Hoeflea sp. 108: one gene and its partner. The protein of the gene in region 1 interacts with the protein of each later gene in a pairwise test. Links are inferred from orthologs where the notes say so. Each region holds a gene or a part of one and is shown on either strand. Other genes may lie near its edges.

Region 1 (5,284 bases):
GATGCCTGTCTCGCCGGTGCGGATGCGCACCACTTCCTCGATGTTGGAGACGAAAATCTTGCCGTCGCCGATGCGGCCGGTCTGGGCGGCCTTGCGGATTGCTTCGATGGCCCCTTCGACGGCCTCGTCGCCGAGCACGACCTCGATCTTCACCTTGGGCAGGAAGTCGACGACATATTCGGCGCCGCGGTAGAGTTCGGTGTGGCCCTTCTGGCGGCCGAAGCCCTTGGCCTCGGTAACCGTGATGCCCTGCAGGCCAGCTTCCTGGAGCGCTTCCTTCACTTCGTCGAGCTTGAACGGCTTGATGATCGCTTCGATCTTTTTCATGCGAATACTGGCCTCCACTGCCGGGAACTTCATCGGGGCGACGAACCCACACGCGCATCTCAAGCACGAAGCATGCCAGTTGCCGGATCTGCGGCAAGTTTGATCGGTGTCGACGGCAAGCCGCTGGAAAGGCGGGGATTCGACTTCAATCTCTACGGGTTTTCCAGCGGCCGCACAAATTTTCATCGCTGCGGCAAGATGGTCGTTGGGCAAAAGGGTAGCAGCCTGCCTAAAATTTGGGCGTATGCTGGTGCGATGGGGTGTGCCGGCGCTGTTCCGATCGATGGTTGCGGTATGCTAACTCTGGATCAAACAAGCGCATTTTCCGGATTGTTGCCATGGCATTCGAGCTTCTGACCCCGACTGAAATGGCCGAAGCCGACCGGCTGACGATTGCTGGCGGCCCGGTCGACGGATATTGCCTCATGCGCCGGGCAGGAGGTGCCATCGCCGATCTGATCCTGGAGCGGTTTCCGTCGTCGCAGACGGTCCATGTCCTTTGCGGCCCGGGCAACAACGGCGGCGACGGCTATGTGGTGGCGCGTCTGGTCAGTGAAGCTGGGCATTCCGTCAGGCTGTTTGCACTGGGTACGCCAAGGGCCGGGAGCGACGCCGCCCTGGCGGCAGCCGACTGTGCCGTTGCGCCCGAACCGCTGGCGGCCTTTGCACCCGGCGGCAACGATGTCGTTGTCGATGCGCTATTTGGCGCCGGGCTTGCGAAGCCACTCGGCGGCGAAGTGCTTGCGGCCATCGAGCGAGCCAATGCGGCCGACGTCGCCGTCGTTGCCGTCGACCTGCCTTCGGGCGTCTCGGGTGCGAGCGGCGATGTCCTTGGCGGCGCCTTCGCTGCAACTGTAACCGTGACCTTCGCGCGCAAGAAGCCCGGCCATCTGCTCTATCCGGGGCGGGCGCTGTGCGGTGAAGTTGTGGTTGCCGACATCGGCATTTCCGATGCCACAATCGTTGCCACCGGAACGCGCTGCCTGGAGAGCGATCCGGGCTGGTGGCGCGGGCAGTTTCCGGTGCCTGCCGAAAATGACCACAAATACAGCCGCGGCCATGTCGGCGTCTTCTCCGGCGGGGTTGCGGCGACCGGCGCGGCGCGGCTGTCGGCCATGGCTGCTGCGCGCGCGGGTGCTGGGGCTGTTACGGTGCTGTCACCGGGATCGGCGTTGTCGGCAAATGCGGCGCATCTGACCTCGATCATTCTCAGGCGCTCGGACAGTTTCGAGGACGCCATTGCCTTTCTCGATGCCCGCAGGCCGGCAGTGCTGGTCTATGGGCCCGGCCTCAGCCCCGAGCCCGAGGTGGGCCGCTTCGCGCTTGAACTGATGGGGCATGCGCCAGGCCGTTTTGGCACGCTGGTGCTCGATGCCGACGGCATCACCTCGCTTTCGCGACAGAGGGCAGCCTTTTTCGAAGCGCGAAAACGACCCGGGCCGGCGCTGGTGCTGACGCCTCATCATGGCGAGTTCGGACGGCTGTTTCCTGAGATAACTGCCGATGCGTCGTTGTCCAAACTGGAGCGGGCTCGTGCGGCGGCCGTGAAGGCGCATGCCGTCGTCGTCTACAAAGGCCCCGACACGGTCATCGCCGCGCCTGACGAGCGGGCCGCAATCAACAGCAACGGCACGCCGCTGCTGGCCACTGCCGGCTCCGGCGATGTCTTGTCGGGAATTGTCGCAGCTCTGGTGGCGCAGGGCATGCCGCATTTCGAGGCTGCCTGTGCGGCTGTGTGGATGCATGCCGACGCGGCTCGACGTTTCGGGCCAGGGCTGATTGCAGAGGACCTGCCGCTGGCGCTGAGAGAGGTGACTGCTGGGTTGGTTGGGTGAGGGGGCGAGGGCGCCCCCAGGACGGTTCGGGCGCGCTGACCTGTGAGACCGTCATGCCGGGCGAGCGAAGCGAGACCCACTCGGATTGAGGCTCTGGATCCGTCGCGCTATCACGGTGCCCATTTCCGACACCGCGATGGCGAAGCGTTGTGACGGCGCAGCATTGCCGGTCCGGAGCCGGGATGACGGCCATCTGCCCAGGCCAAACAGGCCACTGCAGCGCGCAAGAGGATGGAAAACGGTTCTCCACCGCTCCTGCCGGAAAAGCTCCTGTAACTCAGGCGTTGGTTCCACCGTCGATGGTGAGTGCGGCACCGGTGACGAAGCGGCCCTGGGGGCCGGCGAGCCAGGTGACGAGGCCGGCGACGTCGTCGGGGGAGCCGAAGCGCGGGATGGCCATGAGATTGCGCTGGTGGTCGGCGCCGTCACCTTCGGCCGGGTTCATGTCGGTGTCGGTGGAGCCGGGATGGACGATATTGACGGTGATGCCGCGCGGGCCAAGGTCGCGCGCCAGTCCCTTGGTCAGACCGACCAGTGCTGCCTTGCTGGCCGAATAGAGACCGATGCCCTCGAAGGGAACACGGTCGGCGAGATTGCTGCCGATGGAAATGATGCGACCGCCCTCGGGCATGACTCCTGAAGCCGCGCGGGAGGCGATAAAGGGGGCACGGAAATTGACCGACATCACCGCGTCGAGCTCGGCCAGCGTGACTGTGTCGATGGTACCGGCATGCCAGATGCCGGCGCTGTTGACGAGGATGTCCAGGCGGCCGAACGAGGAGACAGTTTTGGTGACGGCTGCCTCGACAGCCTTCGCATCGAGATTGTCGGCTTGGATCGCCATCGCGCGGCGACCTTTGGCTTCGATATCAGCGACGACGCCCTGTGCCTTTTCGGCCGAGCGGGCATAGGTCAAGGCGACATCAGCGCCGGCGGCTGCCAGTTGCCGGGCGATGGCCGCACCGATGCCGCGGCTGCCGCCGGTGACGAGGGCGACCTTGCCGTGGAGGTCGGTGGCGTTGGGTGAGGTGGGCATGATCCATCTTTCTGTAATGAACAATACAAAATAGGTGGCACTCTTGCCCCGAGTGGTCAAGGGATTTATGTATCGATCATAACAGAAAGGCTTTCGATGTCTCAGAAGGGTCGTCCGCGCAGCTTCGATCGCGATGCAGCCTTGCGGCAGGCGATGCGGGTATTCTGGAAGAAGGGTTATGACGGGTCGTCCCTGGCGGATTTGACGACAGCGATGGGCATCAACTCGCCCAGCCTTTACGCTGCATTCGGCAGCAAGGAGACGTTGTTTCGCGAAGCTGTCGATCTCTATGGCGCGACCGAAGGCGTCGCGGTTTGGGGTGCCTTCGAGCGCCCCGGCAGCATCAGGGAGGCGATTGCGAGTTTCCTTTGCGCTTCGGCCAGGGCGTTCAGCGAACCCGATGATCCCAGGGGCTGCCTGATCGTGCTGGGCGCGCTCAATGTCAGCGAAAGCAATCGTGAGGTGTTCAACGATCTCAGTGAGCGCCGGCTGTCGAGCACGCGGCAGCTGAACGAGCGGCTGCGGCTTGCCGTGGAGCAGGGCGACCTGCCGTCAACGACCGACTGCGCCGGGCTGGCTGCCTTCATCATAGCCGTACAGCAGGGCATGTCGGTACAGGCGCGCGACGGTGCGACGCGCGAGACGCTGTTGGCGGTGGCCGATGGCGCGATGGCTGGCTGGGACGCGTTGACGGCTGGTTCCGGGCGCGCCGCCGGAGTCTGACGCGTCAAGAGATCAGAGCATTTCCGCGTCGCTTCGAACCGTGGAAACGTCCTTTGTCGTGACGCAGGTGCGGGCGGGAAACCGCCGCACAGATCTCTGGAATTGCTCTATCCGTTGATCCGCTTCATGAAGGCCATGGCGCCGAACGGGGCGCGGACCTTGCCCTCGGTGATGAAGTAGACGAACACGTCGCGCGGCTTGACCGGAGCCTCGGTCGAAGGATCGGCGCGGTCGAGGTCGGCCGGGACGCCGCCTGCAGCGAAGGTCTTTGCACGTTCGACCCATTCGTCGAGTGCTTTTGGCGTGTAGCAGTCGTGATTGTCATCGCTGCCGGTCTGCAGCCGGAGATAGACGAAATCGCCTGTCACGTCGGCAATTGCCGGATAGGTGGCGTGGTCGGCATAAACGATGGCTGCGTTGTACTTGCGAGCCAGTTGGACGAATTCGGGCACGACGAAGCTCGCATTGCGCACTTCGAGCGCATGGCGAAGGGTGATGCCATCCAGCTTTTCGGGCAGCAGCTTGAGAAAGCCCTCGAAATCGTCGGCGTCGAACTTCTTGGTGGGGGCGAACTGCCACAGGATCGGGCCGAGCTTTTCGCCGAGGGCAGCAATGCCCTGGGTGACGAAACGCTCGATCGATTCGCCTGCCTCGGCCAGCACGCGGCGGTTGGTGACGAAGCGGTTGCCCTTGAGCGAGAAGACGAAACCGTCAGGTGTCTCGGAGGCCCATTTCAGGAAGGTCGGTTCCTTGAAACCGGAATAATAGGTGCCGTTGACCTCGATCGATGGCACCTGGCTGCCGGCGAACTGGAGCTGCTTGGCCTTGGACAGCTTCTCCGGATAGAACGTGCCTTCCCACGGCTCGAAGGTCCAGCCGCCCATGCCGGCACGGATTTTTCCACTCATCGACGACCCCCTCAGCGCATGCGTTTGTGCGGCCATTTCTAGCCGAACAGGCTGCCGCGGCAAAGCCGCGATGAGGCGTGCGGCGAACCCTCCTGACATCGTTGCCGCATCGCAGATGGCTATGAGCTCTCGGAAATCAGGGAATTCCTGATTGCCCGCCCCATCGGCATCTATGGCTGGTGGCTGCTGCGCAGCGAAGCTGGGGCAGTGAAGGCCGCCTGACCTGTATGTTCGGTGAATTTGTACAGGTTGTCGCAATGTAGGCGTGCTCAACCCTGTTTTCCGAGAGTCGCCCCCGGCTGTTCAAATGCGTTTGCCGCGCCTATGAGTGTGCCGGGGCTTTTCGAGCGACTTCCACCAATCTGGGGCCGACCATGAGCATGTCTAACCGTACCATCCGCAAGCTGGCCATCGCGGCGGTGGTCCTTGCCGCGGGGCTTTATTTCATTCCCGTG
Region 2 (5,218 bases), 220 kb from region 1 along the record:
CGACGATGCCGGCGCCGACGGTGCGGCCACCTTCACGGATAGCGAAGCGCAGCTTCTCTTCCATGGCGATCGGAACGATCAGCTCGACGTCAACGGTGATGTTGTCGCCAGGCATGACCATTTCGGTGCCTTCCGGCAGCGTCACGATGCCCGTCACGTCAGTCGTGCGGAAGTAGAACTGCGGACGGTAATTGGTGAAGAACGGCGTGTGACGGCCACCCTCTTCCTTGGTCAGGATGTAGGCTTCAGCCACGAACTTCTTGTGCGGCTTCACCGTGCCCGGCTTGGCCAGAACCTGGCCGCGCTCGACGTCTTCGCGGGCAACGCCACGGATCAGCGCGCCGATGTTGTCGCCGGCCTGGCCCTGGTCGAGCAGCTTGCGGAACATTTCAACGCCCGTGCAGGTCGTCTTCGAGGTCGGGCGGATGCCGACGATCTCGAGTTCTTCGCCGACCTTGACGACGCCGCGCTCGACGCGACCGGTGACAACCGTGCCACGGCCCGAGATCGAGAACACGTCTTCGATCGGCATCAGGAACGGCTTGTCGATCGGACGCTCAGGCGTCGGGATGTAGGAGTCGACTGCTTCCATCAGGGCGCGGATCGCGTCTTCGCCGATCTTCTTGTCCGAATCGTTGAGCGCAGCAACAGCCGAACCCTTGATCATCGGAATGTCGTCGCCGGGGAACTCGTACTTCGACAGAAGCTCGCGAACCTCGAGCTCGACCAGCTCGAGCAGCTCTTCGTCGTCGACCAGGTCAACCTTGTTCAGGAACACCACCAGCGCCGGAACGCCGACCTGACGGGCGAGCAGGATGTGCTCGCGGGTCTGCGGCATCGGGCCGTCGGCAGCCGAAACGACCAGGATCGCGCCGTCCATCTGGGCGGCACCGGTGATCATGTTCTTGACGTAGTCGGCGTGGCCGGGGCAGTCGACGTGAGCGTAGTGACGAGCAGGCGTCTCGTACTCAACGTGTGCCGTCGAAATCGTGATGCCGCGAGCCTTCTCTTCGGGAGCAGCGTCGATCTGGTCATACGCCTTGAACTCGCCGAAATACTTCGTGATCGCCGCCGTCAGCGACGTCTTGCCGTGGTCAACGTGACCAATCGTGCCGATGTTCACATGAGGCTTATTACGCTCGAATTTACCTTTTGCCATTGTCTCTTTCCTTGAGCATCGGGACCTTGGTTCCGGTCGGATGCGGGGCGATTAGCGATAAAGCCCGAAAAAGACAAGCACCTTTTGGCCAAACGGGCTGTCTGGGCCAAAAAGCGACGTCGCTCTTTCAGTGCAGGTTGCACATATAGGGACAAGCAAGTGTAATTGAAAGGCATCCCGCGCCTGGCGAACGCCTGGAGCGGGTAGCGGGAATCGAACCCGCGTATTCAGCTTGGAAGGCTGCTGCTCTACCATTGAGCTATACCCGCATCCCGAGCGCCACGCGCCTGTTCAGGAGCGAAGGACGCTCTGGTATCCACCTCGCTTCGGCGCATGGACTTTTCCGAAAGATGAGCTTTCGGGGCCATGCACTCTGTGGCTCGCGGCCGGCAGTGGTGGAGGAGGTTGGATTCGAACCAACGTAAGCTGAGCTAACGGATTTACAGTCCGTCCCCTTTAACCACTCGGGCACTCCTCCAACTGCTGCCGGAGCCATGCGACGAGGCATTCCAGATCCCGGTTCCTAGCGAAGCGCCCTGCCCCGAAATCTGCGTGGGCTTATGGCGACAAGGATTTGGCCTGTCAACCGGACAGCGTGCGTTTTCATGCGGAATATTCACAGCGCCGACTAACCGGCCGTATCCAAAGCGCAGCGCGGCGGCTATAGCGAGACCATGAACGATACAAAAAAGCCCGGCACGCCCAAGGACACCCATTACGCCAAGCTGCGTCGCACTTTTCGCGACCAGAAGGCTGGCGGCGCCCCCGAATTCAGGCCCAAGCGGCCGGTCCCTCCGGGCGAACTTGCAGCTGACGGCCTCGTGCGCCTCTACGGCCTGCACACGGTGCGCGCAGCGCTCGACAATCCGCGCCGCAAGATCAGCAGGATGCTGGTGACTCGCAACGCCGCCGAACGGCTCGAAATATCCGACATCGGCGCCCTGCCCTTTGCGGCGGAAATGGTCGAACCCAGGGACATCGACAAGATCACCGGCTCGGAAGCCGTCCATCAGGGCGTGTTGATCGAGGCAGAACCGCTGAAGCCCAAGGCACTGTCGGCACTCGGCGATTCGCCGCTCGTGCTGGTGCTTGACCAGGTCACAGACCCGCATAATGTCGGCGCCATCATGCGCTCGGCTGTGGCTTTCGGCGCTGGCGCATTGATCACCACGCAACGTCACAGTCCGCATGAGACCGGCGTGCTCGCCAAGTCGGCTTCGGGTGCACTCGAGCACATCGACCTGATCGAAGTGCGCAACCTTGCCGACGCGCTTGGCCAGCTGCACGAGGCGGGCTTCCAGACCATCGGCCTCGATTCGGACGGCCCGGCGGAACTGGAAAAGACCTTCTCCGCAAAGAAGGTGGCGTTGGTTCTGGGCGCGGAAGGCAAGGGCCTGCGGCAGAAGACGCGCGAGACCGTGACGTCGCTGGCGCGCCTCGACATGCCGGGGGCGATCCGTTCGCTGAATGTGTCCAATGCGGCTGCCGTGTCGCTCTATGCGGCGCGCCTTTGGCTGCGGTAAGCCGCGGCATCTTCACTCACCGGGTAGGCTTGACCTTCCACCTGGCGGAAGCCGTAATTTCCATGGCGCAACGGAGTTTCGCCATGGTCTGCCGCCCCAGAGTTTTTGCTGTCCTGTCAGCCGTCCTCGCGCTCGGCTCGGCCACACCCGCATCCGCGCAGGGAATCAGCATCGCGGATCTCGCCGGCAAGACGCATATTCATGGGCTGGCCTTTGACCGCGCCGCCCCGCCTAATGTCCTGGTCGCCACCCACCACGGACTGATGAAGGCTGCACCCGACGGCACGGTGACGCCGGTTTCCGACAGCCGCGACGACTTCATGGGCTTTGTGCCGCATCCCTCTGACGCGACGATCATGTTCGCCAGCGGCCATCCGCAGGCTGGCGGCAATCTCGGCTTCATCAAGTCCACCGATTCGGGAAAGAGCTGGGAGCAGATCGCGACCGGCGTCGATGGGCCGGTCGATTTTCACCAGCTGGCGGTCAGCCCGTCCAATCCCGACGTGCTCTATGGCTCGTATGGAGCGATCCAGACCAGCCGCGACGGCGGTAAGAGCTGGGCAGTCGCCGGCGACGGCCCGGCCAAGCTGATCGACCTCGCCGTGTCGCCTGCAAACCCCGATACGGTCTATGCCGCGACAGAAGAAGGTCTGCTGGTGAGCCGCGATGCCGCAAAGAGCTGGCAGCCGCTGATGGCAGATGTGCCGGTCACGACAATCGACCTGGCTGCCGACGGCACGATCCTCGCCTATGTGCCGGGTCGCGGGCTGCTCAAGGCAAACGAATCGTCGCCGACATTCGAGAAAGTAGCCGACGGCCCCGATCCTGCCGGCTACATCCTGCATCTGGCGATAGACCAGCAGAAGCCGCTGCGCATGGTGGCTGTCACCTGCACCCGCGCCATCGTCGTTTCCGGCGATGCCGGGGCGAGCTGGAAAATGCTCGGCAAGAAATAGCGCCACGAAGCCGCAACGCTGAACGGGCCCGCTGCGACGCGCAGGGACCCGTTCATCGACAGTGATGAAAAAGATGCGGCGTTGGGAACTTCCGCCGCGCCCTTCCCTGCCTATGCTGCTTCGCTGTTGGCTGCGTCGCCCGAGCCGACCTCGAAATTGGCCATGCGCTCCAGCGCCCGCACCAGCGCCGAGTGATCTTCCTTTGCCCCGCCATTGGCCGCGCAGGAGTTGAACAGCTCCTGCGTCATCGACGTGTTGGGCAGCGAGACGCCGAGCGCCTTGGCGCCCTGCAGTGCGAGGTTGAGGTCCTTCTGATGCAACTCGATGCGGAAGCCGGGCGCAAAGGTGCGCTTGACCATGCGCTCGCCATGCACCTCGAGAATACGCGAGGCGGCAAGTCCGCCCATCAGCGCCTGACGCACCTTGGCCGGGTCGGCGCCTGCCTTGGAGGCGAACACAAGCGCTTCGGCAACGGCCTCGATGGTCAGCGCGACGACGATCTGGTTGGCGACCTTGGTGGTCTGGCCGACGCCGTTGGGTCCAACCAGCGTGATGTTCTTGCCCATCTTTTCGAATACCGGGCGGGCGCGCTCGAACGCCTTGTCGGTGCCGCCGACCATGATGGTGAGCGACGCCGCCTTGGCGCCGACCTCGCCGCCCGAAACCGGCGCATCGAGATAGTCGCAGCCGAGTTCGTTGATCTTCTTGGCAAACTCCTTGGTCTCGATCGGCGAGATCGAGCTCATGTCGATGACGAGCTTGCCCTTGGAGAGGCCTGACGCAATGCTGTTTTCGCCGAACAGAACATCGGCCACCTGCGGTGTGTCGGGCACCATGGTGATGACGATGTCCGAGGCTTCGGCAAGCGCGCGGTGACCTGTGACCTTCTTCAGGCCCTTGGCGACGAGCGCGTCCGGCAGCGCGCCGCGATGGTCGCTGGCATAGACTTCAAAGCCCGCATCCAACAGATGCCCCGCCATCGGGGCGCCCATGATGCCAAGGCCGACAAATCCGATCTTTTCCATTTTCTTTGTCCTTCAAATGCTGGTCAGGCGGCCGCACTGCCCTTGCGGGCAAAGCCGGAGAACCATCCCAGTCCTTCGACCGTGCCGGCCTTGGGCTTGTATTCGGCGCCGACCCAGCCGGCGTAGCCGATGCGGTCGAGGTGCTCGTAGAGGAACGGGTAGTTGATCTCGCCTGTGCCCGGCTCGTGGCGACCGGGATTGTCGGCCAACTGCACATGGGCGATGCGCGAGAGGTTGGCCTCGATCGTGCGGGCGAGATCCCCCTCCATGATCTGCATGTGGTAGATGTCGTATTGCAGGTAGAGATTGTCCGAACCGACCTTGTCGATCAGCGCCAGCGCCTGCTTCGTGTTGGTCAGGAAGAAGCCGGGAATGTCCCTTACGTTGATCGGCTCGATCAGCAGGCGGATGCCTGCAGCCTTGAGCTTCTCGGCAGCAAAACGAAGATTCTCGACGAAGACGTTTTCGACGGCATCGCGATCCACGCCCTGAGGGGCGATGCCGGCAAGGCAGTTCACCTGCGTGCAGCCAAGAGCCTGCGCATAAGCGATTGCC

Evidence for each region. Proteins that work in one complex are often made in the same cells at the same time.
Region 2: the proteins of B015_RS0112520 (region 1) and rlmB interact in binary tests that used the Escherichia coli proteins (3 or more experiments, as listed by UniProt). The link is inferred for Hoeflea sp. 108 from one-to-one orthologs.

The regions. Positions count from the first base shown.
Region 1 is NZ_KB890024.1:2,544,792-2,550,075, reverse strand. The notes cover bases 24-2,913. They hold B015_RS0112520 (bifunctional ADP-dependent NAD(P)H-hydrate dehydratase/NAD(P)H-hydrate epimerase), read left to right. Parts: upstream 24-665; coding sequence 666-2,162; downstream 2,163-2,913. Other genes in these bases: B015_RS0112515 (SDR family oxidoreductase), read right to left, coding at 2,440-2,913; B015_RS33245 (hypothetical protein), read left to right, coding at 400-684; B015_RS0112525 (P-II family nitrogen regulator), read right to left, coding at 24-327. Also shown: more of B015_RS0112525, read right to left, coding at 1-23; more of B015_RS0112515, read right to left, coding at 2,914-3,198; B015_RS0112510 (TetR/AcrR family transcriptional regulator), read left to right, coding at 3,295-3,921; B015_RS0112505 (DUF72 domain-containing protein), read right to left, coding at 4,029-4,829; B015_RS0112500 (aspartyl/asparaginyl beta-hydroxylase domain-containing protein), read left to right, coding at 5,204-5,284. UniProt on the Escherichia coli protein: Bifunctional enzyme that catalyzes the epimerization of the S- and R-forms of NAD(P)HX and the dehydration of the S-form of NAD(P)HX at the expense of ADP, which is converted to AMP.
Region 2 is NZ_KB890024.1:2,326,535-2,331,752, reverse strand. What follows is about bases 934-3,757. They hold rlmB (23S rRNA (guanosine(2251)-2'-O)-methyltransferase RlmB), read left to right. Parts: upstream 934-1,833; coding sequence 1,834-2,682; downstream 2,683-3,757. Other genes in these bases: B015_RS0111390 (2-hydroxy-3-oxopropionate reductase), read right to left, coding at 3,749-3,757; B015_RS30760 (F510_1955 family glycosylhydrolase), read left to right, coding at 2,745-3,638; tuf (elongation factor Tu), read right to left, coding at 934-1,159. Outside these bases: more of tuf, read right to left, coding at 1-933; more of B015_RS0111390, read right to left, coding at 3,758-4,663; hyi (hydroxypyruvate isomerase), read right to left, coding at 4,687-5,218. UniProt on the Escherichia coli protein: Specifically methylates the ribose of guanosine 2251 in 23S rRNA.